One region of the Desulfovibrio sp. SGI.102 genome, then DNA from elsewhere that is predicted to be linked to it. Evidence: predicted binding sites of a transcription regulator. Region 1 holds the regulator's gene; each other region holds the start of a gene.
What was found. The regulator sigma-54, encoded in region 1, starts transcription at its own class of promoters, with help from an activator protein. The targets are predictions, from matches to a motif close to CTGGCACGGNNNNTGCTT.
Positions count from the first base shown of each region.

Region 1 (10,325 bases):
TCGTTTCCGTCAAGGAACTGATGGAATCCCTGCAGCAGGAATTCGACCAGACCATCAGCAAGGGCAAGCAGACCCTGCAGGGCCTGCTGAAGTAACGCCCGCCTCATCCATCATCCTGGGGCCGGCCCTGCCGGCCCCTTTTTTTGCCTCTGGAGGACCATGGATGACACCCTTCCCCTGGTGGACAGCGCCACGCTGCCCGATGCTGAAAAAAAACGCCTGCGGAACAGCCATCCCCTGTACGGGCGCATGAACGGCGAAGTGATCTGGATGGCTTATGAAGAACTGGGCTATGATGCCGAGGCCTGCGCCACGGTCATGGATACCGAGCTGGATCTGCGCCACCGCACCGTCAGCCTCATGGCCACGCTGGAGCAATCCCCGGATGCCTGCTGCGTGCTGGAACTGCCGGATGCCCCCTGTGCTTCCTGCACCGCCTGCCCGGATCTGACACGGCTTGCCATCGACGCCGCGACACCACAGTGGCGGCAGTGGCTGCCCCCCTACGCCATCGGCTGCCGCGTCCATGCCCGCCTGCTGTCGCATACGGAAGCCGGACAGGCAGGATGTCGCCCTCCGGAAGGGGCCGCCCTGCCCCGGCGCCAGATGCTCTGCCCATGCCTGGCGCCCGAAAAATAGCCCGCAGCAAAGAAATTTGGGCTTTTCCCGGAAAAAGGCTTGCCTTTTTGGCAAAGCTTGGGTAAAGGAACTGCTTGCGCGGCCATGCTGGATGCATGGCTCATTGCCTGCGCAATGCGCGGCCGCTGTTACCCGGCTTTGCCGCATAAACGATACACACAGTTTTCTGCATATACGGAGGACATCATGAGCAAAGAATGCGATTTCTGCGGCAAAAAGCCCCAGGTCGGCAATCTTGTCAGCCATTCCAACATCAAGACCAAGCGCCGCTTCAACCCCAACCTGCAGCGCGTGCGTCATCAGTTCGCTGACGGCACCGTGCGCACCCTGACCGTGTGTACCCGTTGCCTGCGCTCCGGTGTGGTGACCAAGCCCGCCGCCCGCGCCAAGCAGGACTAACTTGTTTTTTGTCCGCAAAGCCCCGGTTGCCACTGCAATCGGGGCTTTTTTGCTATGAAGCCCCGCCTTCTGCGCCTGCCTGCCCCTTTTGCGGGGTACTGGCACGCCCAGCGCCGCCCGCGTCCCCTGCCGTTCCACTGGCGTTCCCTCACCGGCCCCGAGGGGATCACCTCCTACAACCAGCGCCAGGAAATGATCCTCGTGCTCAGCGCCTGCGGTCTGCCCCATCAGCTATGGCGCTTCCGCCAAAAAGAATACATCTATGTACCTGCCCTGCTGGAAGGTCTGGCCCGGCAGGAGTTGCAGCACTTCCATGCGGAAAAGCAGCGCCCTCCGGCACTCCGCGGCCTGCCGCCCGCGCTCCATGCCCGCTGCTGGCTGGCTGCCCTGCCCCTGCTCCTGCTCGTCCTCTGGCACGGCCTGCGCAGCGGCTGGTGGCCGCTGCCCGACGGGCTGCCCCTCCCAATGGGCTGGGAACAGGCCGGAGCGCTGGACAACGTCCGCCTGCGCATCTACGGAGAATGGCAACGCCTGTTCACGGCCCTGACCCTGCATGCCGACGCCGCCCACCTGGGCGGCAATGTCCTGCTGGGCGGCATCATGCTGCCCCTGCTGGCCCGGCTGACAGGTCCGGGACGGGCCCTGCTGCTGACCGTGCTGGGCGGCGGGCTCGGCAATCTGCTCACCGTGGCGCTGCGACGGGAATTCGTCCTCAGCCTGGGCTTTTCCACGGCTGTCTTCGCGGCCATCGGAGCCCTGGCCGGGTATATGGTCCTGCATCATGAAAGCAAGCGCTACCTGCCGCTGGCGGCCGGCGTAGGCATTCTGGCCATGTGGGGCATGGGCGAAGGGAACGTGGACTATCTGGCCCACATCTGCGGCCTGGTGGCCGGCATGACCCTCGGTTTCTGGGAGGCTCTGCGTACCAGACGGCGCTGGCCGGGCCTGCCGCAATGGCTGTCCGCCCTGCTGGCCCTGCTCTTGCCCGTGCTGGCCTGGATACAGGCTTTTCAACAGGGATGACGGCGAAACCATCTCCCTCCGGCACTGTCCGCCACCACGGATGGCGACCGAAAAAAGCTGCGTCCGCATGGCAATGCCGTGCAGGACGCAGCTTTTTTATGGCAAGGTGATGAAGGATCTGTTCCCCGGAAGCGCCCGGCAGCTCCTAGAACATGTCCAGTCTGGTCACGGCCAAAAAGCCGCAGACAGCCACGAACATTCCCGTAAGGCAGGCATACGCCCGGCGGGTGCGCAAAGAAAGGATGCCGCCCACCATGCTGGCAGCAAACAGTACGGGCCAGCCCATCTGCCCTTCAAAAAGGAATATCGCCTCTCCCAGCAGATCACAGGCCAGCCACAAGGCCACATAGCACAGCATGTAGAGCGAGAACTGCCAGGCAGCGCGCACCACGGCCCCCAGCGCTACGGCCTGCCCCGGCGTACAGCCGCGACCGGAAGTGAACCACGCCGTGACCAGATCCACCAACGGATTGAGGGCCACCCGCTGGTAGCGCTCCGCATAGCTGGCGCCGTAAGCCGCGAATACCGCGAACATCAGGGGGGCCAGGAACTGATGGGCCTTAGACCAGCCCGGGATGATGGACAGGGGAAAAAGCAGCAGGAAGGCCAGGGTCCCGAAAGGCGGGACCACACTGCCCAGGGCGATGACATCGAGCCAGAGCAGCTCCACCACGATCCCCAGCGAGAGCGCGGGCTGCCACTGGCCGGAAAGGCCGCCCAGCAACAGGGCCCAGAACAGGGGCCTGTCAGCCAGCCTGAAGACAAAGGAGGAACGGGCTACCCCCGCGAGGACAAAAAAAAAGCGTATTGCACGCCCAGCCAGAGGGCATCAGAGAAGCTGCTCATAAGCATCCCGGATTTTGTCGGAAGGCACACAGCGGAAATCCAGCTCTACCTGCTGTTGCAGCATGGCCCGCAAGTCCTCCCTGTCCTGTTCGGAAAGGGCCACATGCGGAAAGACCTGGATCTTGCCCGGTGCGTAGTGCAGATTGCCGATATTGAGGGCCCGGATGTCGACGCCGCTCTCCAGGGCCCTGCGGGCATCCTGGCAGTCGGCAAAGAGGACGAGGCTGCTCTCGCCACAGCAGGCCAGGGTCTCAAGCAGGGCGTCCACCGGTACGAAGTGGATGGCCACCTGCTCCGGCACGGCCAAGGAGACGATCTGCTGCTGCAGAAGGTCCGCCGACATGGCGTCATTGGCAACTATCAGGTGCCGGGCGGCCACATAGGGCAGCCAGCCTTCGATGACCTGCCCGTGCACCAGACGGTTGTCCACTCTGAACCAGAGCATACGGATCAATCGCCTGTTTTTTCTTTGTTCCGGGAACGCAGCATGCTGCCGGCCACGACGATGCCCTTGGTTCCGGCCTCTCCGGCCAGCTTGGCCAGCTCGGCCAGGGGCTTTTCGCGACAGGTGAAGACCTTGAGCAGCATGGGCAGGTTGACGCCGGTGACGACTTCCACATTATGGCTCCCCAGCAGGGAGAGGGCCAGATTGGTGGGGGTGCCGCCGAACATGTCGGTGAGGATGATGACCCCGGCGCCCTTGTCCAGCCGCTGGGCGGCATCATCCAGACGGCGCACGGTCTCGGGCACTTCCTGGGCGATGTCCACGCTGATGGAGGTGCAGTCGCTCAGGGTACCAAGGATGAACTCCGCCGTGCGCAGCATGGCAGAGCCATAGTCGGCATGAGCGACAACGATGATGCCGACCTGGGTGGAAGATTGCTGTTCCGACATGACATACCTCGCGCTGGAACTGAAATTTCTGCAAAATGCAGCACGTAAGGCCAAGAGTGCCAGCTTTCCTAGCCAAGTTCAAGGTGCCTGTGCTCGATACTGGCCGGATAATCCGCCTGACGCAGCATCTGGAACAGGGCCTCGGCCGTGGCGACGGAACGGTGGCGGCCACCGGTACAGCCCACGGCGATGGCGACCCGGTAGCGGCCTTCCGCTTCCATCTGCGGCAGCATGAAGCGCACCAGGTCAAAAAGCTTCTTCTCGAATTCCTGCGCGGCCTCGGGGGCAAAGACATAGTCACGGACAGCCTTGTCCTTGCCGCTGAGGGGACGCAATTTTTCTACAAAATAGGGATTGGGCAAAAAGCGCAGGTCAAAGACGAAATCCGCCTCGCGCGGGACGCCGTACTTGAAGCCGAACGAGATGACGTTGACCCGGATGGCCCGCAGCTTGCCCGACGTCCTGCTCCAGCGCTTCTGGATGGCGCGGCGCAGGTCATGGATGGAAAAACGGCTGGTATCTATGACCAGATCCGCCATCTCGCGCACGGGGGCCAGACGCGTGCGTTCCTCGTGCAGGGCATCCTCAAGGCCCATGCCCTCACGCTCCAGCGGATGGGGCCGGCGGGTGGTGGCATAACGGCGCATGAGCTCCTGCGCTCCGGCTTCCAGAAAAAGCAGTATGGGCCGGACCCCGTGCTCGGAAAGCTGGGCAAGGGCCACATTGAGCTCTTCCAGAAAGTCCTGCTGGCGCATGTCCATGCCCAGGGCCATGCCCCGGAAGCGTTCCATGGATCCGCGCCGCATCATCTCCACCATCTCGACGGCCAGCCCGGCAGGCAACCCGTCCACAGTGAAATAGCGCAGGTCTTCAAAGACCCGCAGCGCCGTACTTTTACCGGCCCCCGAAAGGCCGGTGACTATACAGACCTGGACAGGCGCTGCCGCGCCCTCGGATGGTGTCTGGCTCATGGCAATCTCGAAGGGGCCCCCTTGCGGGGGCCCCGAAGTCTTTACAGGACGGGGTCGATGACGGCATAGCCGCCGATGCGACGGCGGTACACCACATTGACGCGGTCGGTCTCGGCATTGATGAAGACCAGGAACTCACTGCCGATGGATTCCAGCTGCATCAGGGCTTCGTCCAGATGCAGGGGCTTGGGCGCAAAGCGCTCGGTGCCCACCACGGCGGGTTCTTCATCGGGATCGGCTTCCAGGTTGTAGGTGAAGACGTCCACGCTGGCGTTGCGGGCCTGACGGCGCTGTTCCTTGACGCGCGAGACGTGCTTCTTGATCTGGGCCTCGACCTTGTCCACCACAAGGTCGATGGCGGCGTACATGTCGGAAGACTGCTCGGAAGCACTCAGGTGCAGCCCCTCGCCGGCGATGGTCACTTCACAGCGATGCCGGAACTTGTCCACAGTAAGCACAACACCGACTTCCAGTCCGGAAGCCTTGCCAAAAAAGCGTCCCATCTTCTCCATGCGGCGACGGGCATACTTCTTCAGATGATCGGAGGCCTCGAAGTTCTTGAAAGTGAAAGCAATGTTCATAGAACCTCCCGTGGTGCAGGAATCAGAAATGTTCCTTGCGCTTTGAGGATGAGGGGATGTTCAGCGCCGTGCGGTATTTGGCCACCGTGCGCCGTGCGATATTGACCTTCAACTGTTCCTTGAGCAGCTCGCCGAGCCGCTCGTCGCTCAGGGGCGATTTGGGATCTTCGCCAGCGATGAACTTTTTGATCAGAGCCTTGACGCTCTCTGAGCCTACCTGACTTCCATCGTCCAGTTCAAGCCCGCTGTTGAAGAAAAATTTCAGTTCGAAGATGCCGTGCGGCGTCGCCACATACTTGTTGGTGGTGATGCGGCTGACCGTGGATTCATGCATCCCGATATCGTCGGCGATATCCTTGAGGATGAGCGGCGCGAGCTTGGTGACGCCGTCACGGAAAAAGGGCTGCTGATGTTTGACGATGCTCTCCACCACTTTATACAGCGTCCGCTGCCGCTGGTACAGACTGCGGATGAGCCAGGATGCGGAACGCACCTTTTCTGAAACGTAGTCCTTCTCTTTTTCATTACAGGAGGGAACGCCATCACGCAACATGCTGGAGAGCTGCAGATGCGGCAAACCATCTTCATTGAGCAGGATGACGAACTCGTCACCGACGCTGTACACGAAGACGTCAGGGCTTACATAGGTGGGCTCGCTGCCGTCGAAGCTGGCACCGGGCAGGGGCTCCAGGGACTGGATGATGTCCAGGTACTCGCGCAGGCCTTCCATATCCAGCTTGAACTTGCGCAGCAGGGGCTTGTAGCGGTGGGCTTCCAGATCTTCCAGATGCGACTGCACCAGTTCCAGCAGGATGGGGTCACGGTCGTAGCGCAGGCTCTTCAGCTGCACCAGCAGACATTCGCGGGCATCCCGGGCCGCCACGCCCACCGGGTCGAAAAGCTGTACGCGCTCCAGCACGGTCTGCACGGCCTCCGGCGTGGTGGACGCCATCTCGGCGATCTCTTCCACGCTGGCCCGCAGATAGCCCGACGAGCCCAGATTGCCGATGATGATCTCGCCGATCTCCTTCTGCTCGTCCGTCAGGGTAGAAAGATGCAGCTGCCAGAGCAGATGGCCTTCCAGCGTGGGCTTGGCCGAGTAACGGGCCTCCAGGGGAGAGATCTCTTCCGCGATCTCCAGTTCCCGCCCCTGCGAGGTGCGCGGCGTGCTGGCGAATTCGCCGAGATATTCCTCCCAGTCGGCATTGCGGGAAAGGTCTTCGTCATAGACTTCGTCCTGGGGCTTCTCGTGCCGCGGCTCCTCCTGATCCTGCGGAGCCACGGGCTCATTGGCTGGGGCCTCTTCCAGGAAGGGGTTCTCCAGCAATTCCTGCTGGACGGTCTCCAGAAGTTCGACACGAGAAAGCTGCAACAGCTTGATGGCCTGCTGCAGCTGGGGGGTCATGACCAGCTGCTGCGACAATTTGAGTTGTTGACGAAGTTCCAATGCCATGGGGTGCTATCCTGTCAGTAAAAATTTTCTACGTTTCAAATACCATGCCACATGCTGCACCAATAGGCAAGGGAGGCTGGCCTGGGAGCACAAAAAAGGGAATATTTCAAGTCATTGCATAAAAAAGGACGCCCCGCGCCAGCGGAGCGTCCTGAACGGCTTTTCTTGCACAAAAGCCCTATTTCTTGTGGTTGTTCTTGGCGGCCTTGATGAATTCGCGGAACAGGGGATGCGCCGCCATGGGACGGGACTTGAACTCGGGATGGAACTGGCAGCCCAGGAACCAGGGATGGTCGGGCAGTTCCACGATCTCCATCAGGGAGCCGTCGGGGGCGGTGCCGCTGAAGACCATGCCCTTTTCTTCCAGCAGATCCTTGAAGGCGTTGTTGAACTCGTAGCGGTGACGGTGGCGTTCTTCCACCAGTTCCTTGCCGTACGCTTCAAAGGCACGGGTATCGGGGATGATCTTGCAGGGGTAGGCGCCCAAGCGCATGGTGCCGCCCTTGTCGCTCTCGGCGTCGCGCTTTTCCAAGTTCTTGGTGCGGAAGTCGAACCATTCGGTCATCAGGTAGATGACCTTGTGGGCGCTCAGGGGATCGAATTCTTCGGAGTTGGCGTCTTCCAGACCGGCCACGTGACGGGCGAACTCGATGACCGCACACTGCATGCCCAGACAGATGCCGAAGAAGGGGATGCGGTTCTCACGGGCATAACGGATGGCGGCGATCTTGCCTTCCACGCCGCGGTAACCGAAGCCGCCGGGCACCAGGATGCCGTCGCAGCCGGCAAAGGTGGCGGCCACGTTGCCGTCGTCCACGTTCTCGGAATTGACGTAGCGCAGGTTCACGGAAACGCGGTTGGCCACGCCGCCGTGGATCAGGGCTTCATGCAGGCTCTTGTAGGCTTCCTTCAGGTCCACATACTTGCCCACGATGGCGATGGTCACGCTGCCCTGGGGATTGGCACAGTCGTAGACCAGCTTTTTCCAGTCTTCCAGGTGGGCGTTGCGCGCGGGCAGGCGCAGCATGATGGCCACTTTCTGATCGAAGCCTTCCTCGTAGAAACGCAGGGGCACTTCATAGATGTTGCCCACGTCCACGGAGGAGAACACGGCATCCTGATCCACGTTGCAGAACAGGGCGATCTTGCGGCGCATCTCTTCGGGGATGCTGTGCTCGCAGCGGCAGAGGATGATGTCGGGCTGGATGCCAATGGAAAGCAGTTCCTTGACGCTGTGCTGGGTGGGCTTGGTCTTGTGCTCACCGGCGGCCTTGAGGTAGGGCACCAGCGTCAGATGGATGTTCAGACAGTTGTCGCGGCCCAGCTCGGACTTGAGCTGGCGGATGGCTTCCAGGAAGGGCAGGCCTTCGATGTCGCCCACGGTGCCGCCGATCTCGATGATGGCCACGTCAGGGGCGTTGTCGCCTTCGGCCAGGGAAAGCACGGTGCGCTTGATCTCGTCGGTGATGTGGGGGATCACCTGCACGGTGCCGCCCAGGTAATCGCCCCGGCGTTCCTTGGCGATCACGTGGTTGTAGATGGCACCGGAAGTGGTATTGTTCTTGCGCGACATGGGCACGTTGAGGTAACGCTCGTAGTGGCCCAGGTCCAGGTCGGTCTCGGCCCCGTCATCGGTCACGAACACTTCGCCGTGCTGGAAGGGATTCATGGTGCCGGGGTCAACATTGATATACGGATCCAGCTTTTGGATGGTGACGGAAAGTCCCCGGGTCTGCAACAGGGCGCCCAGCGAAGCCGCGGCAAGGCCCTTGCCCAGGGAAGACAACACACCGCCCGTAACAAAAATGAACTTGGTTTTCATGAACTCCTACCTTTTGATGACATACAGCGGACCGTGGTCCGGACCGCATGTGCTGCGCCCGGGCAAACCGCCCTCGCGCAATCGGGAGGTTTTACACCAATCCGAATCATTTTACCAGCATTGACTATTATAAACTTTGCAGGTAGTCTCTTTTTCCATTTCTATAGTGGCCCTTTGTGGCTACCGCTTGCAAGGAGGCTTCTGCCGCATGGGCACAGTCAATACTCTCGTCATCACCGGCTATGGCACCAATTCCCATCTCGAAACCGCCCACGCCGCCCGTCTCGCGGGTGCCGACCGCGCTGACGTCGTGCACTTTTCCGACATCGTGGCCGCCAAAGTCCGCCTGAGCGATTACCATTTTCTCGTGTTCCCCGGCGGGTTCCTGGATGGTGACGACCTGGGTGCCGCCCAGGCTGCCAGCATGCGCTGGCGCTATCTGAAGGACAGCACGGGCACTCCCCTGCTCCAGTCCCTGACCGAATTCATCAACGACGGCAAACTGATCCTGGGCATCTGTAACGGCTTCCAGCTTCTGGTCAAGCTGGGCGTGCTGCCCGCCCTGGACAACAACCGTTTCGAGCGCCAGGTCTCTCTGAGCCACAACGACTCCGCCCGTTACGAAGACCGCTGGGTGCACCTGCTGCCCAACCCCAAGAGCCCCTGCGTCTTCACCAAGGATCTGCCCATGATGGCCATGCCCGTGCGCCACGGCGAGGGCAAGCTCATCGCCCGTGACGACGCCACCCTGCAGCGCCTGGCCGATGAAAACCTCATCGCCCTGCAGTATGCCGATCCCGAGACCGGCAAGGCGACCATGGAATATCCGCTCAACCCCAACGGTTCCAGCCTGGCCATCGCCGGCCTGACGGATCCCAGCGGGCGCGTGCTGGGCCTCATGCCCCACCCCGAAGCGTTCCACCATGTGACCAACTATCCCACCTGGACCCGCGGCTCCATCGACGTGCCCCCGGCCACCCAGCTGTTCTCCAACGCCGTGCGCTACCTGCGCGCCCTTTAATATAAGGAAGGGAGGGGACTTCCCGCTTGACAGTGGGCTCAGGGCCAGCTAAATTCTTTGAACCATTTTGCTGGTTACGGCCCCAGTGGTCGCAGACACAGGTGTCGATCATTTGCAGCGAGCCTGCCGCCCTTTGCTTTTGAAAGCACTTTTCTGGTTTCAGGGAAGTGCTTTTTTACTGTGAGGGATCGATATGCATATAGCAGAGATCATTAGCATCATAGAACAGATGGCCCCCCTGCAGGGCGCCGCGTCCTGGGACGTTTCGGGCCTGCAGGTGGCCGCGCACAGGACCGACGCCACGCGTCTGGCTGTCTGCCTCGATCCGAGCCCGGCTTCCGTCTCGGCCGCGCTCGAGCTCGGTGCGCAGTGCATCCTCAGCCATCATCCGCTGGCGCTCAAGCCTTCGCTGCCCAACCGCATCGACCATTACCACGAAGTCCTGCGCCTGCTGCTGACCAACGATGTGCCGCTTTACGCCGCGCATACCTCGCTGGACGTCAACAGCGACGGCCCGGTGTCCTGGCTGGCCCGCGAGCTGCATCTGAACAATCTGGCCGTGCTGGAACCCACCGGCCCCGGCACGGTGGATCTGCCGCACGGCTTCGGCCTGGCCGGCGATCTGGCCGAGCCCGTGGACCTGCGGCAGCTGGCCGGCATGCTGGCCGCGCACATC
Region 1 is NZ_JBNPNC010000037.1:5,240-15,564, reverse strand. Features, by position in the region: gene ACQRCJ_RS08795 (NAD(P)H-dependent flavin oxidoreductase) at 1-95, shown strand, start outside; gene ACQRCJ_RS08790 (hypothetical protein) at 160-639, shown strand; gene rpmB (50S ribosomal protein L28) at 826-1,038, shown strand; gene ACQRCJ_RS08780 (rhomboid family intramembrane serine protease) at 1,093-2,061, shown strand; gene ACQRCJ_RS08775 (hypothetical protein) at 2,207-2,785, opposite strand; gene ACQRCJ_RS08770 (PTS sugar transporter subunit IIB) at 2,891-3,352, opposite strand; gene ACQRCJ_RS08765 (PTS sugar transporter subunit IIA) at 3,358-3,801, opposite strand; gene rapZ (RNase adapter RapZ) at 3,870-4,772, opposite strand; gene hpf (ribosome hibernation-promoting factor, HPF/YfiA family) at 4,814-5,353, opposite strand; gene rpoN (RNA polymerase factor sigma-54) at 5,376-6,806, opposite strand; gene ACQRCJ_RS08745 (CTP synthase) at 6,985-8,628, opposite strand; gene ACQRCJ_RS08740 (phosphoribosylformylglycinamidine synthase subunit PurQ) at 8,837-9,649, shown strand; gene ACQRCJ_RS08735 (Nif3-like dinuclear metal center hexameric protein) at 9,843-10,325, shown strand, end outside.

Region 2 (10,325 bases), on a different contig from region 1:
ATCGCTACCGGTCCCGGCAAGGTCCTGGAAAACGGCACCCGCGTTGAACTGGCCGTCAAGAAGGGTGATCAGGTGCTCTTCAACAAGTACGCCGGCACCGAAGTCAAGCTGGACGGCATCGACCATCTGGTGATGCGCGAAGAAGACATCCTCGCCATCCTGACCGACTAACGCATACGCGCCGGTCATACACACTCTCCGCTTTTCGATTATTCCCAGGAGGAAAATATAATGTCCGCTAAAGAAGTTCTCTTCGACGTGAAAGCCCGCGAAAAACTGGCGCGTGGTGTTGATAAGCTGGCCAATGCCGTGAAGGTGACCCTCGGCCCCAAGGGTCGTAACGTTGCCATCGAAAAGTCCTTCGGCGCTCCCGTCATCACCAAGGACGGCGTGACCGTCGCCAAGGAAATCGAACTGGACGACAAGTTCGAGAACATGGGCGCCCAGCTGGTGAAGGAAGTCGCCTCCAAGACCTCCGACGCCGCCGGTGACGGTACCACCACCGCCACCATCCTGGCTCAGGCCATCTACCACGAAGGCGTGAAGCTGGTGGCTGCCGGCCGCAATCCCATGGCCATCAAGCGCGGCATCGACAAGGGCGTGGAAGCCCTGATCGGCGAACTGGCCAACCTGGCCAAGCCCACCCGCGACCAGAAGGAAATCGCCCAGATCGGTACCATCTCTGCCAACTCCGACGCCACCATCGGCAACATCATCGCCGAAGCCATGGCCAAGGTGGGCAAGGAAGGCGTGATCACCGTTGAAGAAGCCAAGGGCCTGGAAACCACCATGGACGTGGTGGAAGGCATGCGCTTCGACCGCGGCTATCTCTCTCCCTACTTCGTGACCAACGCGGAGAAGATGGAATGCGAGATGGACAACCCCTACATCCTGTGCACTGAGAAGAAGATCTCCAGCATGAAGGACATGCTGCCCGTGCTCGAACAGGTCGCCAAGGTCAATCGTCCTCTGGTGATCCTGGCCGAAGACGTGGAAGGCGAAGCCCTGGCTACCCTGGTGGTCAACAAGCTGCGTGGCGCCCTGCAGGTCGTGGCCATCAAGGCCCCCGGCTTCGGTGACCGCCGCAAGGCCATGCTGCAGGATATCGCCATCCTGACCGGCGGCCAGGTGGCTTCTGACGACACCGGCACCAAGCTGGAAAACATGACCCTCAACGACCTGGGTACCGCCAAGCGCGTGGTGGTCAAGAAGGAAGACACCACCATCGTTGACGGCGCCGGCAAGGCCGACGAAATCAAGGCCCGCGTGAAGCAGATCCGCGCCCAGGTGGAGGAATCCACCTCCGATTACGACCGCGAAAAGCTGCAGGAACGCCTGGCCAAGCTGGTGGGCGGCGTGGCCGTGGTTCATGTGGGTGCCGCTACCGAAGTGGAAATGAAGGAAAAGAAGGACCGCGTGGAAGACGCCCTGAACGCTACCCGCGCTGCCGTGGAAGAAGGCATCGTGCCTGGCGGCGGTACCGCTCTGATCCGCGTGTCCAAGGTGCTCGACAGCATCAAGCCCGCTGACGACGACGAACTGGCCGGCGTGAACATCATCCGCAACGCCATCGAAGCTCCTCTGCGCCAGATCGCCCACAACGCCGGCTTTGAAGGCTCCATCGTTGTGGAAAAGGTCCGCCAGGGCAAGGACGGCTTCGGCTTCAACGCCGCTACCGGCGAATACGAAGACCTCATCAAGGCCGGCGTCATCGACCCCAAGAAGGTGACCCGTACCGCCCTGCTGAACGCCGCTTCCGTGGCCTCCCTGCTGCTGACCACCGAATGCGCCATCTCCGAAAAGCCCGAACCCAAGAAGGACGCTCCTGCCATGCCTGACGGCATGGGTGGCATGGGCGGCATGGGCGGCATGTACTAAGCCGCCGCGAAGCTCCCGCTTCCGACTGAATGAAAAAGGCCCCGCTTCCGGCGGGGCCTTTTTTGTATCCGAGGTTTCCCGGTAATACGATCACGACCGGGCACACTTGCTTCGACAACAGCGAAACGGAGGTGGAGCCAACTTACTTGGGCAGACTCCCTTGGGACATTGGGAAGCCCATCCCTGCTGCACTGTTCAAAACAATAAGGCGCCCCCCAGAGCGGGGAGGCCGGTGTCCGCCATGAGCAAGATCAATGAAGGAAGGATAGCAGGACAAAGCGATAGTCAGCCTCTCCTCGCCTCGCCTTGGACGTGAAAACATTGCTCACCATATCCTCTTCAAGCAAAGGGGGAGGCTCTGGACAGGGACAGCGCGATAGCATGCGGCATCTTTGCCCCTACGCCCTGCTGAAGAAAAGATACAAAAAAAGCGGTCAGCCTGTTACAGCTAACCGCTTGTTTTTGTTGTGGTGCGCCCGAAGAGATTCGAACTCCTGGCCTACAGGTTCGTAGCCTGTTGCTCTATCCAGCTGAGCTACGAGCGCGTCGTGAGGGTGTTCTTATAGAAAAGCGGGCAGCCTGTCAATGCTCTTGAGGAAAGAAAACGATTTTTTTTTGAAGCGTACTCCGGAGCGCGGTCACCGGGCCTTATCCTATGGGACCGCCCTGCCCTTGAAGCCTTGCTGAAAAAGCATTCCATCCAGTATGCAGATATCGACAGGATGCTGGCAGAGCCCCGCCTGGCCTTCTAGTCAGGAGTCTTTCCATTTACCATTTCTCCCGCCATGCCCTGCAAAACAATATCGCCCCGCCTGAAAACATCAGACGGGACGATTCTCTTGACAGGAAGCCAGCTTATTGGGCAGCGGGCGTACCGCGCAGGCAGCGCAGCAGGGCATCGTAGCTGCCGATGCCGTTCAACCCAGTGGACATGGCCACACACTGGCGGAAAGCCGCCGTAGCTGCGGCCTCAGCGGCAGTACACTGCTGCATGACGTCAGCATTGCCCTGCGAGAGCTGGGTACAGTAGTTGGCCGTGTCGTAGCCCAGCAGGTTCGCCACAGGCGAGGCCGGAGCAGCCGCAGGAGCCGGGGCAGCAGCCACGGCGGACTGCCCTCCTTCGGCAGGCGCAGCAGCGGTAGCGGCGGTGGCATCAGAGCCGGACAGAGCGCTGTTGAGCAGATAGCCGCCGGCAAGGCCGGCACCCACGCCCAGCAGGGCGCTGCCCATGCCGCTGCCCTGCGACTGCGGTGCGGCCATGGTCTGGCCGGGGGCCATCGTCTGACCATAGGGCATGCCCTGGGCCGTAGTGGGCTGGGTGGCCGTAGCGGCAGGAGCCGTAGTCGTCTTGGGAGCGGTCGCCGTAGCCGCCGCTGCCGGGGCAGCGGTCGTCTGTTGCGTGGCCGTCGGGGCAGGCTGGGTCACCGGTTTGCTGACCGTACGCGGGCGCACACGGTTACGCTTGACCGCCGCATCCGAACAGTCCACAGAGATCATGGTGCCCGCCACCAGAAGGCCCAGCAGCACGGTAAAGACCTTTTTTATCATCAACAATCTCCTTTAAAAAGGGAATAGCCACTGGAGGACAGTGCTTCGGTTACTCCTTTTATAATGTAGCCTATTCCCTTTCCGTAGGCAAGACAGCTGGATAACAGGAAACATACAGGGAGGACAGTCCTTTCTTTGCCGGATCCGCCGATCCTGTCATGCGGCAGCCTGCTCCCTGCCCAACCGCCCGTGAACTTTACCTTCCTGACAGGATATGGAGACCCGTCGTCTCTCCCTCTTTCACGCGCACACGACCGTACAGGCGGGCCCACAGATATGTCGCTGCCGTCATGGACCAGGCAACAGCCAGCATGAGGGCAGCACCCGCCAGGCAGGGGACTACAGCATACCAGAAGCCCAGCTGCCGGATCTGCTCTCCGCCTGTGACGGCGATAAGGGCCGTGGCCCCTCCCGGCGGATGCACTGTCCCGCTCAGCAGCATGACGGCGATGGCTGTGGGTACGCAAAGGCATACAGCCCAGAAGGGCGGCAGCCATTGTGCGCAGGCCACACCGACCAGAGCAGAAAAAAAGTGCCCTCCCAGCAGATTGCGTGGGCGGGACAACGGACTGTCCGGGGCTGCGAACAGCAGTACCGCCGAGGCACCAAAAGAACCTATCAACATGGGCACGCCGTAATCGCCTACGGCCAGTCTGTCCAAAGCCGCCACCAGTAACAGGCCGCAGCAGCTCCCCAGCCAGGCACGCCCTACCTTGAGAGCACTTGCGCCCCTTCCTGCCAACCATGCTTGTCCGGGCATCCTGATCTCCTTGTCTGTGTTTGAAGGTCATCCTCTTGTTCCACAGGGAGATACCCGCATCACGCCCGGGATTCCGTGTGCGGGCGCACGAAAACCATCTTTTCCCGGCAAGAAGCAGGATGGGTTCCTCACCATGCAGGCAGGCCAGCTTCGCCTTTGCACAGATCCTGTCCAGGGCATATCTTTCCGCCCTTGTTGTCTTGGTCCGCAGGGAACTATACGGCACAAAACAACGCTTCGTAACATAGCGTCTGTCCGTCCGGACCTGCGGCTCCGCTTTGTCCACATTTTGGTATAAATTTAAAAAAATATAATTATATCAATACGATATATTTCAATTTTCAGTGATTGGGTGTTCAATCAATGCAGAGCGCATCAACTTTCTACATCCTGGTAGAAAAATAAAAATGTCTTCATATCTAGTTGATTTATAAAGATTATCAACCTCAAATCCCGTTTGTGCCGTAAAGCGCATGTTCGTACATTCGGCACATTCCTACCATTTGGTAGAAATATACCTTTCCCAAGGACTCTTTTTCTTCTGCATTCTGGTGCGCTTTCGTTAAATATAAATTTTTTATAAATAATTTTAGCTTATTACATCAACAAACCTTCCTCATATCTGCTTCTGGCACAAGGATTGCTTTGTCCTGTGCCGTCTGCCGCTGCTCGCTGTCTGAGAAAACGGCAATCATATTTTCCGCAGTGCACAGGCCCGATACCTGTCGCACCGCCAGACCACAGGAAGGTTTTCCATGAATCCTGCAGACACCGCGTTCATCATCCTTTGCGCCACGTTCGTCATGCTCATGACTCCGGCCCTGGCCTTGTTCTACGGCGGGCTCGTCCGGTCAAAGAACATCCTCTCCACATGCATGCACAGCTATGCCTCCTTGGGGATGGTTTCCATCATCTGGGCCCTGTTCGGCTATTCCCTTGCCTTCAGCGGCGATATCTCCGGCCTTATCGGCAACCTTGCCCATGTGTTCCTCATGGGCGTGGGGGGCGAAGCCAACGGCCCCGCAGCCAATCTGCCGCATAATGTCTTCATGGCCTTCCAGTGCATGTTCGCAGCCCTTACCGTGGCGCTCATCTCCGGTGCCTATGCCGAACGCATCCGTTTCTCGGCCATGCTGATCTTTTCCGCACTCTGGACGGTCTTTGCCTATTGCCCCATGGCACACTGGGTCTGGGGCGGTGGCTGGATGGCCAAGCTGGGCGCCGTGGACTTTGCTGGTGGTGCCGTAGTGCATATGGCTTCCGCCGCCGCGGCCCTGGCCTGCGCCCATGCGGTAGGTCCCCGCGCTGATCTCGGCAAGACGCCCATGATCCCCAATAATCTGCCCATGACGCTCTTTGGCGGCGGCCTGCTCTGGTTCGGCTGGTTCGGCTTCAATGCCGGCAGTGCTCTGGCTGCCAACGCCCTTGCGGGTCACGCCCTGGTCACCACCCATCTGGCCACGGCCGGCGGCATCTTCGGCTGGATGCTCCTTGAATACCTGCGCTTCGGCAAGGCCACGACCCTGGGTGCCATCTCCGGTGCGCTGGCGGGCCTCGTCTCCATTACGCCCGCAGCCGGTTTCGTGGGAGTCATGCCTGCTTTGGTCATCGGCTTTGCCGGCGGCATGATCTGCTACGGTGGCATCCTGCTCAAGAACCGCCTGGGCTATGACGACGCCCTCGACGTGGTAGGCATCCACGGTGTAGGCGGTACCTGGGGCGCCTTTGCCACCGGTCTGTTCGCCTCCGCCGGCATCAACGGTGTCAACGGCCTGTTCTACGGCAATCCGTGGCAGCTCGTGGTCCAGATCATCTCCATCGTCGCCACCTGGGGCTTTGTTTACCTGGTCAGCCGCATCCTGCTGAAGCTGACGGATGCCCTGGTGGGCCTGCGTGTGGATCCCGCCTCCGAGACCCGGGGTCTGGACCTCAGCCTGCACAACGAACGCGGCTACACCCTGTAACTGCCGAGACATCTCCACCTGTCACTAGGAATATCTGGAGCCTACTATGAAAAAGCTCGAAATCATCATCCGCCCCTCCAAGTTCGAAGAAGTGAAGCAACAGCTGACCACTATCGGCATCCACGGCATGAACTACAGTGAAGTGCGCGGTTTCGGCCGCCAGCACGGGCATACGGAAGTCTATCGCGGCACCACCTACGCCGTGGACTGCCTGCCCAAGATCAAAATCGAAATCGTGGTCCATGACGAAGCACTGGAAAAAGTGCTGCAGGCTGTTACCGTAGCCCGCACCGGCGAGATCGGCGATGGCAAAATCTTCATCTACGACGTGCTGGATGCCATCCGCATCCGTACCGGTGAACGCGGCCCCGCCGCCCTGTAAGGAACATCCGCCAGAAGTTTTCCCGTTTTCCTCCCCATCAGGCCGCCGTGAAAGGTGTCACCCTCTCCTTTCCGGCGCGCCTGAAAAAAGAGATCCAAGGAGTCTCCCCATGAATGCTCGAACTGATGCCATCCGGCAGATCGCCCAGAGCCATCCGGACCACCAGCCCCCTGCCACCGATATCGACACCATCTTCGGTTGTGACGTTTTCTCCCTCGACATCCTGCAAAAGCGTCTGCCCAAGCCCGTGTTCCGCACGCTGAAGGCCACCATCGCCCGCGGTGAACGCCTTGACCCGGACATCGCGGATACCGTGGCCTGTGCCATGAAGGACTGGGCTATCAGCAAGGGGGCCACGCACTACACCCACTGGTTCCAGCCCATGACCGGCCTGACGGCCGAAAAGCACGACGCATTCCTGACCCCCACCGGCGAAGGCCGCGTCATCAACGAATTCTCGGGCAAGATGCTCATCTGCGGCGAGCCCGATGCCTCCTCCTTCCCGTCCGGCGGCCTGCGCTCCACCTTCGAGGCCCGCGGCTACACGGCTTGGGATCCCACGGTCCCTGCCTTCATCATCGGTCGCACCCTGCATGTGCCCACCCTGTTCTACAGCTATTCGGGCGAGGCCCTGGACCGCAAGATCCCGCTCATGCGCTCCATCTCCGCCCTTTCCCGCCAGGCCCTGCGCATCCTGCGCCTGTTCGGCAACGATACGGCCACCTTCGTGCGTCCCAGCGTGGGGCCGGAACAGGAATATTTCCTCGTTGACCGCCGTCTGGCCGCCCTGCGCCCCGACCTGCTGCTGGCGGGCCGCACGCTGATGGGCACCCCGCCTGCCAAGGGCCAGGAGATGGAGGACCACTACTTCGGTTCCATCCCGGCGCGTGTCATGGCCTTCATGCAGGATGTGGAGGACGCCCTGTTCCGCCTCGGCATCCCGGCCAAGACCCGGCATAATGAAGTGGCCCCCGGTCAGTTCGAGATCGCGCCCATCTACGAGGACGCCAATATCGCCACCGACCACAACATGCTCATCATGAACCTGCTGCACGAGATCGCGCCGCGGCATGACTTCATCTGTCTGCTCCACGAAAAGCCCTTTGCCGGCGTCAACGGCAGCGGCAAGCACAACAACTGGTCCATCAGTGATTCCGAGGGTAACAACCTGCTCGATCCCGGCAAGACCCCGCTGGACAATGCCCAGTTCCTCGTCTTCCTGGCCGCCGTGCTCCGGGCCGTGCACAAGCACAGTATCGCCCTGCGTCTGGGCACGGTGGGTGCGGGCAACGATCATCGTCTGGGCGCCAACGAAGCCCCGCCGGCCATCATCTCCGTCTATCTGGGCGACATGCTGACCGACGTCATCGACACCATCATGAACGGTGTGGCCCACAAGCCCGGCCGCACCAGCATGGAGATCGGCGTTTCCTCCCTGCCGCCCCTGCCCGTGGATCTTTCCGACCGTAACCGTACCAGCCCCTTTGCCTTCACCGGCAACAAGTTCGAATTCCGGGCCGTGGGTTCCTCCCAGTCCATCGCGCCGGTGAACATCGCCCTGAACTCGGCCATGGCCTGCGCCCTGGACGACATCGCCACCGAGCTGGAAGCTGCTGTGGGCTCCGGTACGAGCCTCAATGCCGCCCTGCAGGAACTGCTGCCCCGTCTGTTCCGCGAGCATCAGGCCGTGGTCTTCAACGGCAACGGGTATTCCAACGAGTGGCCCGTGGAGGCGGCCCGTCGCGGCCTGCCCAACCTGACCACTACCGTGGATGCCCTGGAACGCTACAACACACCTGAAGTGATGGACGTGTTCCTGCGCCAGAACGTGCTTTCCGAACGCGAGATGCTGGCCCGCCAGGAGATCCTGCTGGACACCTACGCCAAGACCATCGCCATCGAAGCCTCGCTCATGCTGGACATGTCTCGCACACAGATTCTGCCCGTCGCCCTGCAGGAGCAGGCTAATGCCGCGGATCTGGTACTCAAGACCCGGGCCGTCAGCAATGAGGCCGCCATGGAAGAAGAGCGTTTCACTTGCCTGCGCGGCCATACTGCGGGCCTGAACAGCAGCCTTTCTGCTCTGGAACAGCAGCTCGCTGCGCTGCGTGCCGCTGCGGACGCCCACACGGCCGCCCGTATCGCCCGTGACGGTGTGGCCCCTGCCATGCAAGCCTGCCGCGAACACTGTGACGCTCTTGAGCGCATGCTCAATGCCGCCGTCTGGCCGCTGCCCTCCTATGCGGAGATGCTCTGGTTGCACTGATCCCCGAAATGGTTCCTTTGTCTCCCCGGGCCGGGCATGACCATCCCCGCCCGGGGACGTTTTCCCTCCACTCCCCAGCCTTCCCAGGAGTGACATATGAACGGTCTTTTCGATCCCCGCCGGGAGCATGATGCCTGCGGTGTGGGTTTTGTTGCCTATCTGGACGGCCAGAGCCGTCATGACGTGATGCACATGGCCCTGGGCGCCATGACCCGCATGGCCCATCGTGGCGGCGGTGACGGCAGGAACGGTGACGGCGCCGGCATCCTCTTCCCCCTGCCGCGCGACTTTTTCCTGCGCCAGTGGCCTGCATTATCGGTCTGTGCCGCCCCCTGGGCCGTGGCCCAGCTTTTCCTGCCCCGGGATGCGGCCCTGCGGGCGCTGTGCCTGCAGCGTTTCCGAGAGATTTTCACGACCTGCGGCCTGCGCGTAGAAGACGAGCGCGACGTCCCTGTGCGCGAAGACGTGCTGGCTCCCGCCGCCCGTCAGACCATGCCCGGCTTTTTGCAGCTGCTCGTCCTGCCGGATACCAGCTCCCCCGAAGCCGCCGAGCTCCATGATCCCGAAGCCCTTGAACGCCGCCTGTTCCTTGCCCGGCACATGGCCGAGAACCTGATCTGGAAGGAACTGCGCCGGCAGGGACAGGACACCCGCCTGTTCTATGTGGCCAGCTGCTCCTGCCGGAGCATCGTCTACAAGGGCATGCTCCCCGGCTCCCGGCTGGGCGAGTTCTATACCGATCTGACGGACGAGGACTGCGCCGCGCCTTTTGCCGTGTTCCACGAACGTTTTTCCACCAACACCCTGCCTTCGTGGCCCCTGGCCCAGCCCTTCCGTCTGGCCGCCCATAACGGCGAGATCAACACCCTGCGCGGCAACGCGGCCCACATGGGCGTGCGCGAGGCCGTGCTCGCCTCGCCCCTGCTGGGAGCACATCTGAAGGACGCCCTGCCGGTCATCAATCCCGATACCTCGGATTCCGGGACCCTGGACAACGTGCTGGAGCTGCTGGTCCGCGCGGGCTACACCCTGCCCCACGCCCTGATGATGATGGTCCCCGAACCCTTCGGGCCCACCTTCGTCATGGGCGACAACAAGCGCGCCTTCTACGAATATCACTCGTCCCTCATGGAACCCTGGGACGGCCCCACCTGCCTCGTCTTCACCGACGGCTGGCGGCGCGTGGGCGCCATGCTCGACCGCAACGGCCTGCGCCCCTGCCGCTGGAGCGTCTCCCGGGACGGCCTGATGGTGCTCGGCTCGGAAAGCGGCCTTGTGGACGTGCCTGAAGAGGACATCATCCAGCGCGGCCAGCTCCAGCCCCGGCGCATGATCCTGGCGGACGTGGAACACCACCGCATCGCGCCTGATGCGGAGATCAAGGGGCAGGTCATACGCTCCCAGCCCTGGCGCCGCTGGCTCCAGAAGCACGCCGTGCGCCTTGAGACCCTGAACGGCATGGGCGAAGAATGCGATGCCGCGCACGCCCTGCCGCCGCTGGACCGCCGTCTGCGTCAGGCCGGTTGC
Region 2 is NZ_JBNPNC010000015.1:27,735-38,059, reverse strand. Features, by position in the region: gene groES (co-chaperone GroES) at 1-171, shown strand, start outside; gene groL (chaperonin GroEL) at 232-1,878, shown strand; tRNA gene ACQRCJ_RS05165 (tRNA-Arg) at 2,347-2,423, opposite strand; gene ACQRCJ_RS05160 (hypothetical protein) at 2,734-3,426, opposite strand; gene ACQRCJ_RS05155 (HPP family protein) at 3,623-4,186, opposite strand; gene ACQRCJ_RS05150 (ammonium transporter) at 4,942-6,150, shown strand; gene ACQRCJ_RS05145 (P-II family nitrogen regulator) at 6,197-6,532, shown strand; gene ACQRCJ_RS05140 (glutamine synthetase III) at 6,642-8,798, shown strand; gene gltB (glutamate synthase large subunit) at 8,895-10,325, shown strand, end outside.
Region 2: a site for sigma-54 is predicted at 4,815-4,832, ahead of ACQRCJ_RS05150 (ammonium transporter). Genes of this name have one in related genera too.

Region 3 (10,325 bases), on a different contig from region 1:
GTGAAGTCATAGATGCGCAGGCGTTCCATGGGCAGCCCGTGGACCACGGACTGCACCACCTGATCCAGCCTGTCGTACTGGCTGGGCTGGCGCAGGGCGATGCGCCCGTGGGCCAGCAGCGTGGGCAGGGCGAAACGCCGGTAGATCTGGTGGTTGAGGTTCTCGGCCAGCAGGCGGGAGAAGTTCTCCTGCCGTGTCAGCAGGGCCTCGCGCGCCGAATTGGCGATGAAGAACGACAGCACCAGACTGGTGGCCATGATGACCAGCAACGAGAGCCAGGACAGCGTGCGGGCATAGCTCAGCGGCAGATCCTGCTCTGCCGTCGCTCCCGCTGCGGCGGTACCACCTTTGAACATGCGATGCTCCAGTCTGCCGCCCACGGCCCGCAACAGGGCAGGCCGGAGGCGCGGCAGGGAAAAACGGGCTTCCTAGAAGCTCTCGGGCTCCTGCGCCACAGCCAGAAATTCGGCCAGGTCGGCAGCCTCCCGGGGATAACCGGACGCCCCCAGACGGGTGTTGGCCAGCCGCTTGCCCAGTTCCACCGCGGGCTGGTCCAGCGGATTGATGCCCATGAGCCAGCCGGTGAAGACCGTGGCCGCTTCCAGCAGCAGCATCATGCTGCCCGCGGCGCGGGGCGTGCATTCGCCCATCTCCATGTGCAGCAGGGGCACGCCGCTCTTGCACAGGGCCATGCGCGTGCCCAGGCCTTCGGCTTCCAGCAGGGCCCCGAAGGGCTTGCCGCGCAGCCAGCTCCAGTGGTCAGGCAGGTCCCGGCCGAAATGCCGCCCCTGCTCCAGCCCCCGGGCGGTCACGAAGATGCAGCCCTTGTCACGCTGCCCGTCCAGGAACATCTGGTTGACGGAATGCTGGTCCGTGACCCCGGTGGCGGGCACGGGCATGATGCCCTTGCCGTCCTTGCCCAGGCTCTCGGCCCAGAGCTGGGCGAACCAGGGGCCATAGGTGGCCCATTGCGGCACATAGCAGAAAAACACCAGCTGGCTGTAGCCGTGGCTCTCCAGGGCGTTGGCCCAGCAGGCCAGATGGAAGGTGGGATGCCCGGCAAGGCAGGACGGATCCTGGGCCAGCGGGCGGGCCACAGCGGCCGCCCCGTCCAGCAGGGCCTGCCAGTCGATACCCAAAAAGGCGGCGGGCAGCAGGCCCACGGCCGAAAGGGCCGAATAGCGGCCGCCCAGATTGTCCGGCACTTCCAGCGAATCCAGAGCGTAGCGGGAGGCCTCCTCGCGCAGGAAACCCTGGTGCAGGTCCGTGACCACGATCATGTGCTCGTGCCAGCGCTCGCCCAGGGCCTTGCGCAGCCAGTCCCGGCAAAGGAAGTACTGGGCAAGGGTCTCGATGGTGCCGCCGGACTTGCTGATGCAGACCACCGTGGTCTCGTGGGGCGGCAGCTTGGCCAGCCAGCTCTCGAAGGTGGCGGCGCAGACGTTGTCCGCGATCCAGAGGCAGGGACCGTCATGGCAGGGACCGTCCTGCCCGGGCGCAAAGGCGCGCTGCAGGGCGCGGGCCCCCAGTGCGGAGCCGCCGATGCCCAGCACCAGCATATGGCGCCGCGCACGGACCCGGGGCAGCAGGGGCGGCAGTTCCCGCTCCAGGCGTTCCCGGTACGGCATGGTCAGGAAAGGCAGCGAGCCTTGCGCGCATTCCGTCTCCAGACGGCGCGACAGCTCCGGCGCACGCGCGGCGAAAACGGCGGCAGCGTCCCGCTGCAGACGACCGGTATAGGCGCGGGACCATTCAAGCGTATGCATCATGGTGTCCTCCCCCTGGATGGGGCGTCTTCCGCAAGGGAAGCCAAAAGGACCGGCAGGGCCGGAAAGAGGCCCGGAGCGGCACCACGATGATGCCGCTCCGTGAAATCAAAACAGTTTCAGGGGCTTGGGGGCAAAAAAGCGCCGCCGCACCTCTTTGTAGGTCTGCGGTCGCACGCCGAAACGGTAGCGCCACAGCACGCAGTCCTCACGGGCGGCACACTGGCGCACGTCGGCACGGCTGCCGGCGCACATCATGCACTGCCCGCGGATGACGCGCAGGGCACGGCGCGGCGCATCCGGGCCATGCCATTCCGGACGGCTGTCCGCCTCGATGGCGGCCATGCGCCAGCCCCACAGGGGGCAGTCCTCATCCGCGCACTGACGCACGGAACGGGAGGAATTGCCCTGACATTCAAGACAAAATTGCCGGATGGCGGCAACAGGGCCAGGATTGGCCATGGATCCCCCCGCCTAGGCCGATTCCCGGCCGCAGCACTTCTTGTACTTTTTGCCGCTGCCGCAGGGACAGGGATCGTTACGGCCCACCTTGGGCTCGGGACGACGGTAAGCCTTGGGGCGACGGGCCACGCCGTCCACATAGTACAGCTTGCCGTCCTTGCGCTGGAAAAAGCTGCGTTCGCCGATCTGGCGCACGGAACCTTCCAGTTCGTAGTAGGCATAAAATTCGGCCGTATCGAAGAGCTCGCCGTTCTCGCCTTCGGGCTGGTCCTTTTCACAGGGGCCCATGTCCAGACGCAGCCAGTGGACGTCACGGGTCTGCTCTTCCAGCATCTGGGCGGTCAGATCTTCGCGATAGGCGGGATGGGTAGTCTCCACCAGATAATCGAATTTGCCGAGGCAATAGGCGCTGAAGCGCGAGCGCACCATGGTGTCGGCATCATCGGGCCAGGCCTTGCCTTCCAGGTAGGGACCACAACATTCGTCCAGAGGGCGGCCACTGCCGCAGGGACACAGTTCAGACATCTTGCAGTTACATCCTTGTTATGACAGCTGCCATGGCAGAGCCACGGCGCTTTGCAAGTGTAGCCCATGGCCGCCCCGGCGGCAAGCAGGACAGGCGGGGGACGGCGGAACGGGGCGCGTTGCGGGGCATGACGCTGTTCCCGCCCCGGCGGCCCCTCTTCCGGGAGACAGCCGGACACCGACTCCCTTCCCTTCCGGGACGGGACATGCCGAAAAGCCCGGCGCGCGGCCGGAGCCCACAGACGATGAAAAAGGGCCTCCCTGCCGGGAAGCCCTCCATGCGATCTTTTGGCAAAAGGACTCAGTTGCGCGGTGCGGACAGACGCACGTAGCAGCTTTCCGGGATTTCGCCGTCGGGCAGTTCCCCGGCAGCCATCCGCAATTCCATGCAGGTGGCGGCCTTTTTCTCCAGCCTGGCCCGGCCCAGCAGTTGCCCACCGGCATCCACCACCTCGCACAGGGCCCCTTCGGCGGGGCCTTCCTTCTTGGAGCCCGAGCACCAGAGCATCAGGCTGCCGTCCTTCCGGGCCTCCGTGCGGAACACTTCGCTGAACCCGGCGTACCAGAGCAGCCTGACGATGCGCCGCCCGGACAGGAAGGAGAGCAGGCCCGGCACGACGCCGATACAGGCCAGGATGCCGGACAGCCAGAAGGGATTGAAGCCCAGCAGGGACACGGTCAGGGAGTAGGCCCCCTGACGCAGGCTGGCGGCGTCGCTCCAGACGGTGACCTCATAGCGCTGCGTGGCGCTGGCCGGTGTGCCGCGCACCCGGACGCTCAGGGCATAGGTGCCGGGAGTGGCCCCCTGCTCCGCCACGATCTCGCCGCGCCACATGCCGTTGCCGAACCAGTAGCTGGCAAAAAAGCCGTCCAGACGGAAGCTCAGCGGCGCGCCTTCCGGGGTCACGGAGACCAGCAGGTCGCTGTCGCGCGGCTTGTCGATGCCGATGGGGCCGGAAAGCATGGTCCCCTGCCCGGCAACGATGTCCAGATGGTAGGACCCGGCACGCATGAGGGCCTGCAGACCGTCCACAAGAACGAGGACAGCCAGCCCCAGCACAAGAGCGGCCAGCAGACCTGTGCGGCGCTGGCGTTCTTTGAGGGCTGGCAGTGCCTGCCAGAAGGAATTGGAGGAATCGCTCATACGGGCAGTCTAGAGGAAGAGCGGCCTTCCGGCAAGCCCGCCGCCTCCGCTTCGGGCCCCGGCCCAAAGCGGCGGGGACGGAGGGCAGCGGGCTTTTCCGGAGGCGAATGTCAGCGAACGATCCCCAGGTGGTGCTGGGGCTGTTCCAGGACCCGCCAGTAGACCAGACTGGCGCCCTGCCGGGGCAGTTCGATGTAGGTGGCGCCTTCATCGGCGTAGACCTGGCGGATCTTGCGGATCAGGGCGAACGCCCCCATCCAGACAGGAATGGAGATGCCAAAGAACCAGAGGCAGAACGTGCTCATGGAGGACATGGGCAAACGGGAGGCCATGTACATGCCCAGGAAGACAGCGCCTATCATCACCACATTGGCAACAATGCGGACGATGCTGGAATACAGGGAACGCTTGTAGCTGCTGGTCATGACGGGCTCCTTGGCGGGAAGAAGGTCTGTTATCAAAAGACTGCCGGGAAAGGCTTTTCACGGCAGTCTCGTCTAGCAGGAGGGGGTGGGGGGCGGAGGGCCGCCCCCCGGGTTGTGGATGCTGCTGTTGTTTACTTCTTGAAGATGTTGGTGCGGGTGATGTTCATGAACCGCAGGGCCTGATGCTTGGCATTTTCCTTGTAGTACATGCGGACTTCGTCACCGGCTTCCCAGGTGGCCGGGGGCAGGTCGATCTTGTCAGCGGGGATGGTGAAGGTCACCAGGGCCTGCAGGCGGGCCGAGTATTCGGTCACAGACATCTTGTCCTTGTCGATGATGGGGAAGGTCTTGCCGTGCACCTTGGGATGGGTGCGCTTGATGCCCTTCTCAACATCGGTGAACTGCACGTTCAGGACTTCCAGAGCCTTGGTCTCGGGGTTGAAGATGGTGACGGTGGACTTTTCCAGGTCGAACATCACGCGGCCGCCGGGAACGGGCAGGGGACCGATTTCAGACGGATCGGCAGGCAGGGTGTACTCATGGACGCCGCCGGAGTAGTGGGGGTTGCGCTGGTCATGATTGACGTCCAGCACCACCAGAAGAGTTTTGGTTTCCGGATTGAAGGCCACGCAGCGGCCCTGTTCCACCTGGCCAAATTCGCACGCGGTCAGACCGAGGCTGAGAGCCAGTACCAGAGTCAGAATTACGTTACGCATTCTCATGTGCTGCCTCCTTACGCCTGGCGCTTCTTGGCGGCCAGTTCAGCCTTGGCGCCCTGAACCATACGGACGGTGATGTAGAGGGAGATGGCGCTCACGAAGCCCAGAACCACCACGGTAGCCACGCCGTTGATGAAGCCGGCATAGGCGGGGAAGTAGGGCTGGATGAGCTTCAGGACCACGGAAGCGAGGCAGCCGATGACGGCGCAGCCGAAGGCGATACGGATGCCGTAACCCTTGATGTACTTGGTGGCAACAGCACCGATCTGGGCACCGATGGCGGCACCGACCAGCATGATGAGGGCGGCCACGAGTTCAGTACGCCCCTTGAAGGTGAAGGAAGCGGCGCCGTACAGGCCGGAGATGGCCACTTCGAAGAGGTCCGTACCCACGGCCACGTGGGTGGGGCAACCGACCAGGTACACCAGGGCGGGCATGCGGATCAGACCGCCGCCGATGCCGAGGATACCGGCCAGCCAGCCAGTGAACAGGGAGACCGCGATGGGCAGCCAGGCGGAGCAGTAGATACCGGCGCCGTGGAAGTGCACCATGGGGGGAATGCGGATGGCGTGCAGCTTGGAGGCCCAGTCGATACCGGTGGCGGTAGCGGAGAGCTCTTCACCGCGGGCGGCGGCTTCGCGTTCCTTCTTCTTGCGCAGGGCCACGTCATGGAAGACCATCCAGGCCATGCAGATCAGCAGCACGACGTACAGCCAGCGCACGACCTTGTCGACGGAACCCAGGCGTTCCAGCCACATCAGCATCTGGGCGCCCAGTTCCACGCCCACGATGGTACCGACCAGCATGGTCAGGCCGAGCTTGTAGTCAACGTTGCCGAACTTGCCGTGCCGCAGGGTCGAGATCAGGGATTTGCCGGCCATGTGGGCAACGTCCGTGCCCACGGCGAAGGCCATGGGGAAGCCGAGGATGTTCAGACCGGGGGTAACCATCCAGGCACCGCCCATACCAAAGAAACCACCGATGATGCCGACGCCGAGACCCAGAATGATCAGACCGGGCCAGAAAATCGTCACGCCGGAGATGGGCATCAAAACATACAACCAATCCATGTTTTCCTCCCTTCCGGCCTAGTGTTCAGCCAGCTCGCGGTGCTTGAGGTCGATACCGATGTGCGACATCACAACGTCGGCCAGGAAGCCGAAGATGCAGCCGACCGTCGGGATGATGATGATGGTCAGGATGGTGAAGTACAGATGACTGTCATTGTACATCTGCGCCCACCACAGCATGATACCGTCCAGGCGGCGGGTATCGGCCACGATGACCACGTTTGCCGCCGCCTTCTTGGCTGCCAGGGCCAGGGAAGGCATCATGACCAGCAGCATGACGAAGCTGCCCGCAATAGCTGTCCAGAGCTTGCGCATCATTTTCATGTTCTCCTCCGGGTCTTGGGGTTGTTACATCCAGATCCTGCGTCCCACGGCAGGACCATTCGTCCCAAACTTCACATGCTCGTTTTAAGCAACACCCGTGCCAACTTCGCTAAAAAACCCGGAAATCCTTGATTACCAACACTGCCAAGCGTTTTTCCTCTTGCGCAAACTGCGCATTGCGGATAGATTTTCAGGAAAGTTGCACGTTTTTTGCGTTATCGGGAGGACGTATGCGCATCTGGACCAGACCCGTCCTGGGAAATTCGCTGGAAACCACCCGGTTCTTCGTCAACCGCAGCATGACAAGCCGGGTGCTTTTGCTCGGTTTACCGCTTTTGACGCTGGTTTTATTACTTGTTTTCCTCGCAACGGGACGCAGTATCGAAGCCATGGTCAATCGCGCAATAGCCCGCAATGCCCAGTTGCATGCCCAGGCCATGAGCCTTTCGCTTGAGCAAATTCTCACAGAGACCCGAAACCAGCTCCTCATCCTGGCCGCGGGTTCCATGGAGCCCAAGGACATGGTACGGCGTCTCCAGTTCCGCGTGCGTGCCGAGGGCCTGCGCTATCGCGAGGTGGCCTTCATGGGCACGGATCCCTCCCAGCGCTATCTGCTGCTCAGCTACGGGGGCGAGATCATCTCCATCCCTCCCGATATCGCCTCCGCCACCGTGGGCAACCCCTTCACCAGCCTGAGCGCGGCCCAGCGGCCCGGCCATGTGCAGGTCAGCCAGCCCCTGGAAGTGGTCTATTCCATGGTCCCGCTCAACGATTCCGTGCAAAGCATCCCCCTTTACGTCATCCGCTTCTCCACGCCCATCTACGACAGCCTGGGCGTCTTTCAGGGCATGCTCATCCTTTCTCTGGACCTGACCGTCCTGCGCGACGCCATCAGCATGTTCTCGTCGTCGTCCGCTCCCCTGCGCACCGCCGACGACGAGACCCGCATCCGCAGCATCTTTTTCGACAACCAGGGCTGGATGCTCTTCCAGTCCGAGAATCTGGAGGCGGACGATGCCAGCGGCCGCCTCAACAGCGACTCGCTGCGCGCCGGCTTCCAGGGCGAGTTCGGCCGCGCCGGCTTCAGCACCGCCTTCCGGCCAGGCTCCAACCACGTCAATTACTGGTCCATGGTCTCCAACGTCCAGAGCGGGCATTCCGGCCAGATCTTCCTGGACAACGGCGATGCCTGGGGCCTTGGGGACAACGCCGTGGAAGGCGTCAGCTTCGCGCCCGTCACCTTTACCGCCAACCCGGACAGCCCGCACACCATCGTAGGCGGCCTGGCCGTGCTGGACACCAGCTTCACCGCCACCCGCACCGGCATCCAGATCATCGGCATCTACGGCATCTGCCTGCTGGCCGGCATCTGCCTGCTGGGCCTGGGCCTGGCCTGGCTGGCACGCGGCACCACCAAGCGCCTGCGCCGCCTGTCCAATGAAGTGAACATGCGCATCGACAGCCACAGCTCCAACCCGCTGGTGCTGCCGCCCATGCCCCGGGAGCTCGAACAGCTCAAGGATGCCATCAACGCCCTGCTCCACCGCCTGCGCCGCAGCGAGGAGGAACAGCTCAACCAGCAGCTCATGCAGGACGCCCGCTGGGCCCGCGAACCAGCCGAGAACATGCCGGAGCTGGACGACATCCCCGAAAACGGCCTTGTGGGCACCTCCGCCGCCATGCAGGACCTGCGCGCCAACTTCCTCAAGGCCGCGCCCACCATGGCCGACGTCCTCGTCATCGGCGAGACGGGCACCGGCAAGGAGCTTGTCTCGGCGGCCATCCACCAGGCCAGCCCCCGGGCCAACGGCCCCTTCATCACCATCAACTGCGGTGCCCTGGACGAGAACCTGCTCATGGATACCCTGTTCGGCCACGTCAAGGGCGCCTTCACCGAGGCGCGCCAGCCCCGCAAGGGCGCCTTCCTCACGGCCGAGGGCGGCACCCTGATGCTGGACGAGATCGGCAACGCGGCCCCCAAGGTCCAGCAGGCCCTGCTGCGGGCGCTCTCCACCCGCATGATCCGCCCGCTGGGCAGCGACGAGGACGTGCCTTTCGATACCCGCATCATCGCCGCCACCAACGCGGAGCTGTTGCAGGACGCCCAGGAAGGTTCCTTCCGCGAGGACCTCTATTACCGTCTGGCCGTCATCACCATCCGCACGCCCCCCCTGCGCCGCCGCAAGTCCGACCTGCCCCTGCTGGCCGTCTTTTTCCTGACCCGGGCCGCGGAATCCCAGGGCCTGCCCACGCCGCGCCTCAGCCGCGGCGCCCTGCGCAAGCTCCAGGAATACCACTGGCCGGGCAACGTGCGCGAGCTGCAGAACTGCCTGACCCGGGCCCTGGCTTTTTGCGAAAATGGCCTCATTTTTGCAGAAAACATCCAGTTGGGACCGGATACCCTTCCCGGAGACATTGCGCGACCGGAACGCGGCAAGCTCTCCTGCCCGCCCGCACGGGCCGACAGCAGGCAGCCCCACGGCGAGGCTGCGGAAACGGCAGAAAGTCCTGTTGCCCAGCCCGTTCCGGCCGAAAGCGAGGATCAGGGCGCGATGCCCGCTGCGGAAGATGCCCAGCCGCGCCTCAATGCCCGTCTTGCCCGTCTGCTGCCCCAGATAGTGGAGCTCGGCAGCATCAGCCGGCAGGAATATCAGGACATGGCAGGCAAGGACATCTCCATGCGTACCGCCCAGTACGACCTGCAGATCCTGGTCCGTCTGGGCCTTGTCCGCAGGGAAGGGCGCGGCCCGGCCCAACGCTATATAGTGTTGCCGGCAGCACGCGGGTTCCGCGCCTGAGGCAGCCCTTCCGTGACATGACGGCACGGCGGTAGGCCGCCTGCCGGATGCCGGACGGTCTGCCCCGGGCGGCCGCGGCCTCCAGGAACAGGCCGGGCGTACCTGCGCCGTCTGCCTTCCATGCCCTGCCGGGGGAAGCAAAAGGAAGTTCCATGACCACGACCATCAAGACTCTCAAACGCCTGTTTGGCCTGGAGCCGCGCATCAGCCGCGAGCAGGCCATGGCCGCTTTTGGCCGTCGCTACGCCTCCTTCAACGAGCTGCTCCAGTCCAATGCGGACCTGGCCGCCATCCTGGCCAAGCTGGACGCGGCCCAGCGCGGCGACAAGCATCTGGAGACCCATCAGGTACGGCGCATCGCCCGCAAGGCGGTCTTCCACTGCGAACGCATGGCGGCCTGCCTCAACGACATGTCGCGCAACCGCTACAAGGATCTGGAAAAAAGCGTGGCTGCCATCGGGCGGCACATCGAGAACGAGCTGGAGAAGCATACCCGCGGCGACGTCAATGCGCTCATCCTGCCCCTGACGGAAGTGGACGCCAGCATGGGCTACAGCGTGGGCGGCAAGAACGCCAACCTGGGCGAACTGAGCAACATGCTGGACATGCCCGTTCCCCCCGGCTTCGCGGTCACCATCCAGGCCAGCAGCCTGGCCCTGCTGCGTCCCAGCGGCCTGTTCAAGAAGATCCATTCCACCTTGTGCAAGGTGGACGCCGACGTGCCCCACAGCCTGCAGGACGCTGCCCGTACCGTGCAGAACCTGATCCTGGAAGCCCCTCTGCCCGAAGAAGTGGAAAAAGCCCTGCTCGACGGCTGGGACGAAGCTTTCGGCAAGGACAGCCAGGTACAGGCCGCCCTGCGCTCCAGTGCCGTGGACGAGGACGGGGTGCAGTCCTTTGCCGGCCAGTACCTGAGCATCCTCGGCGTCACGCGCGAGAGCCTGCCCACGGCCTTCAAGCGCGTGCTGGCCAGTCTGTTCTCGCCCCGTGCCCTGGCCTACCGCGCCCGCAACGGCTATCCGCTGGACGCCACCAGCATGGGCATGTGCTGTCTCAAGATGGTGCAGGCCAAGGCGGCCGGCGTGGCCTTCT
Region 3 is NZ_JBNPNC010000018.1:11,056-21,380, forward strand. Features, by position in the region: gene ACQRCJ_RS05725 (sensor histidine kinase) at 1-356, opposite strand, end outside; gene ACQRCJ_RS05730 (glucose-6-phosphate isomerase) at 429-1,769, opposite strand; gene ACQRCJ_RS05735 (hypothetical protein) at 1,875-2,228, opposite strand; gene ACQRCJ_RS05740 (YchJ family protein) at 2,241-2,753, opposite strand; gene ACQRCJ_RS05745 (hypothetical protein) at 3,055-3,897, opposite strand; gene ACQRCJ_RS05750 (hypothetical protein) at 4,008-4,322, opposite strand; gene ACQRCJ_RS05755 (DUF4881 domain-containing protein) at 4,454-5,038, opposite strand; gene ACQRCJ_RS05760 (sulfite exporter TauE/SafE family protein) at 5,056-6,111, opposite strand; gene ACQRCJ_RS05765 (DVU0150 family protein) at 6,130-6,435, opposite strand; gene ACQRCJ_RS05770 (sigma 54-interacting transcriptional regulator) at 6,666-9,233, shown strand; gene ACQRCJ_RS05775 (PEP/pyruvate-binding domain-containing protein) at 9,386-10,325, shown strand, end outside.
Region 3: a site for sigma-54 is predicted at 6,522-6,539, ahead of ACQRCJ_RS05765 (DVU0150 family protein). Genes of this name have one in related genera too.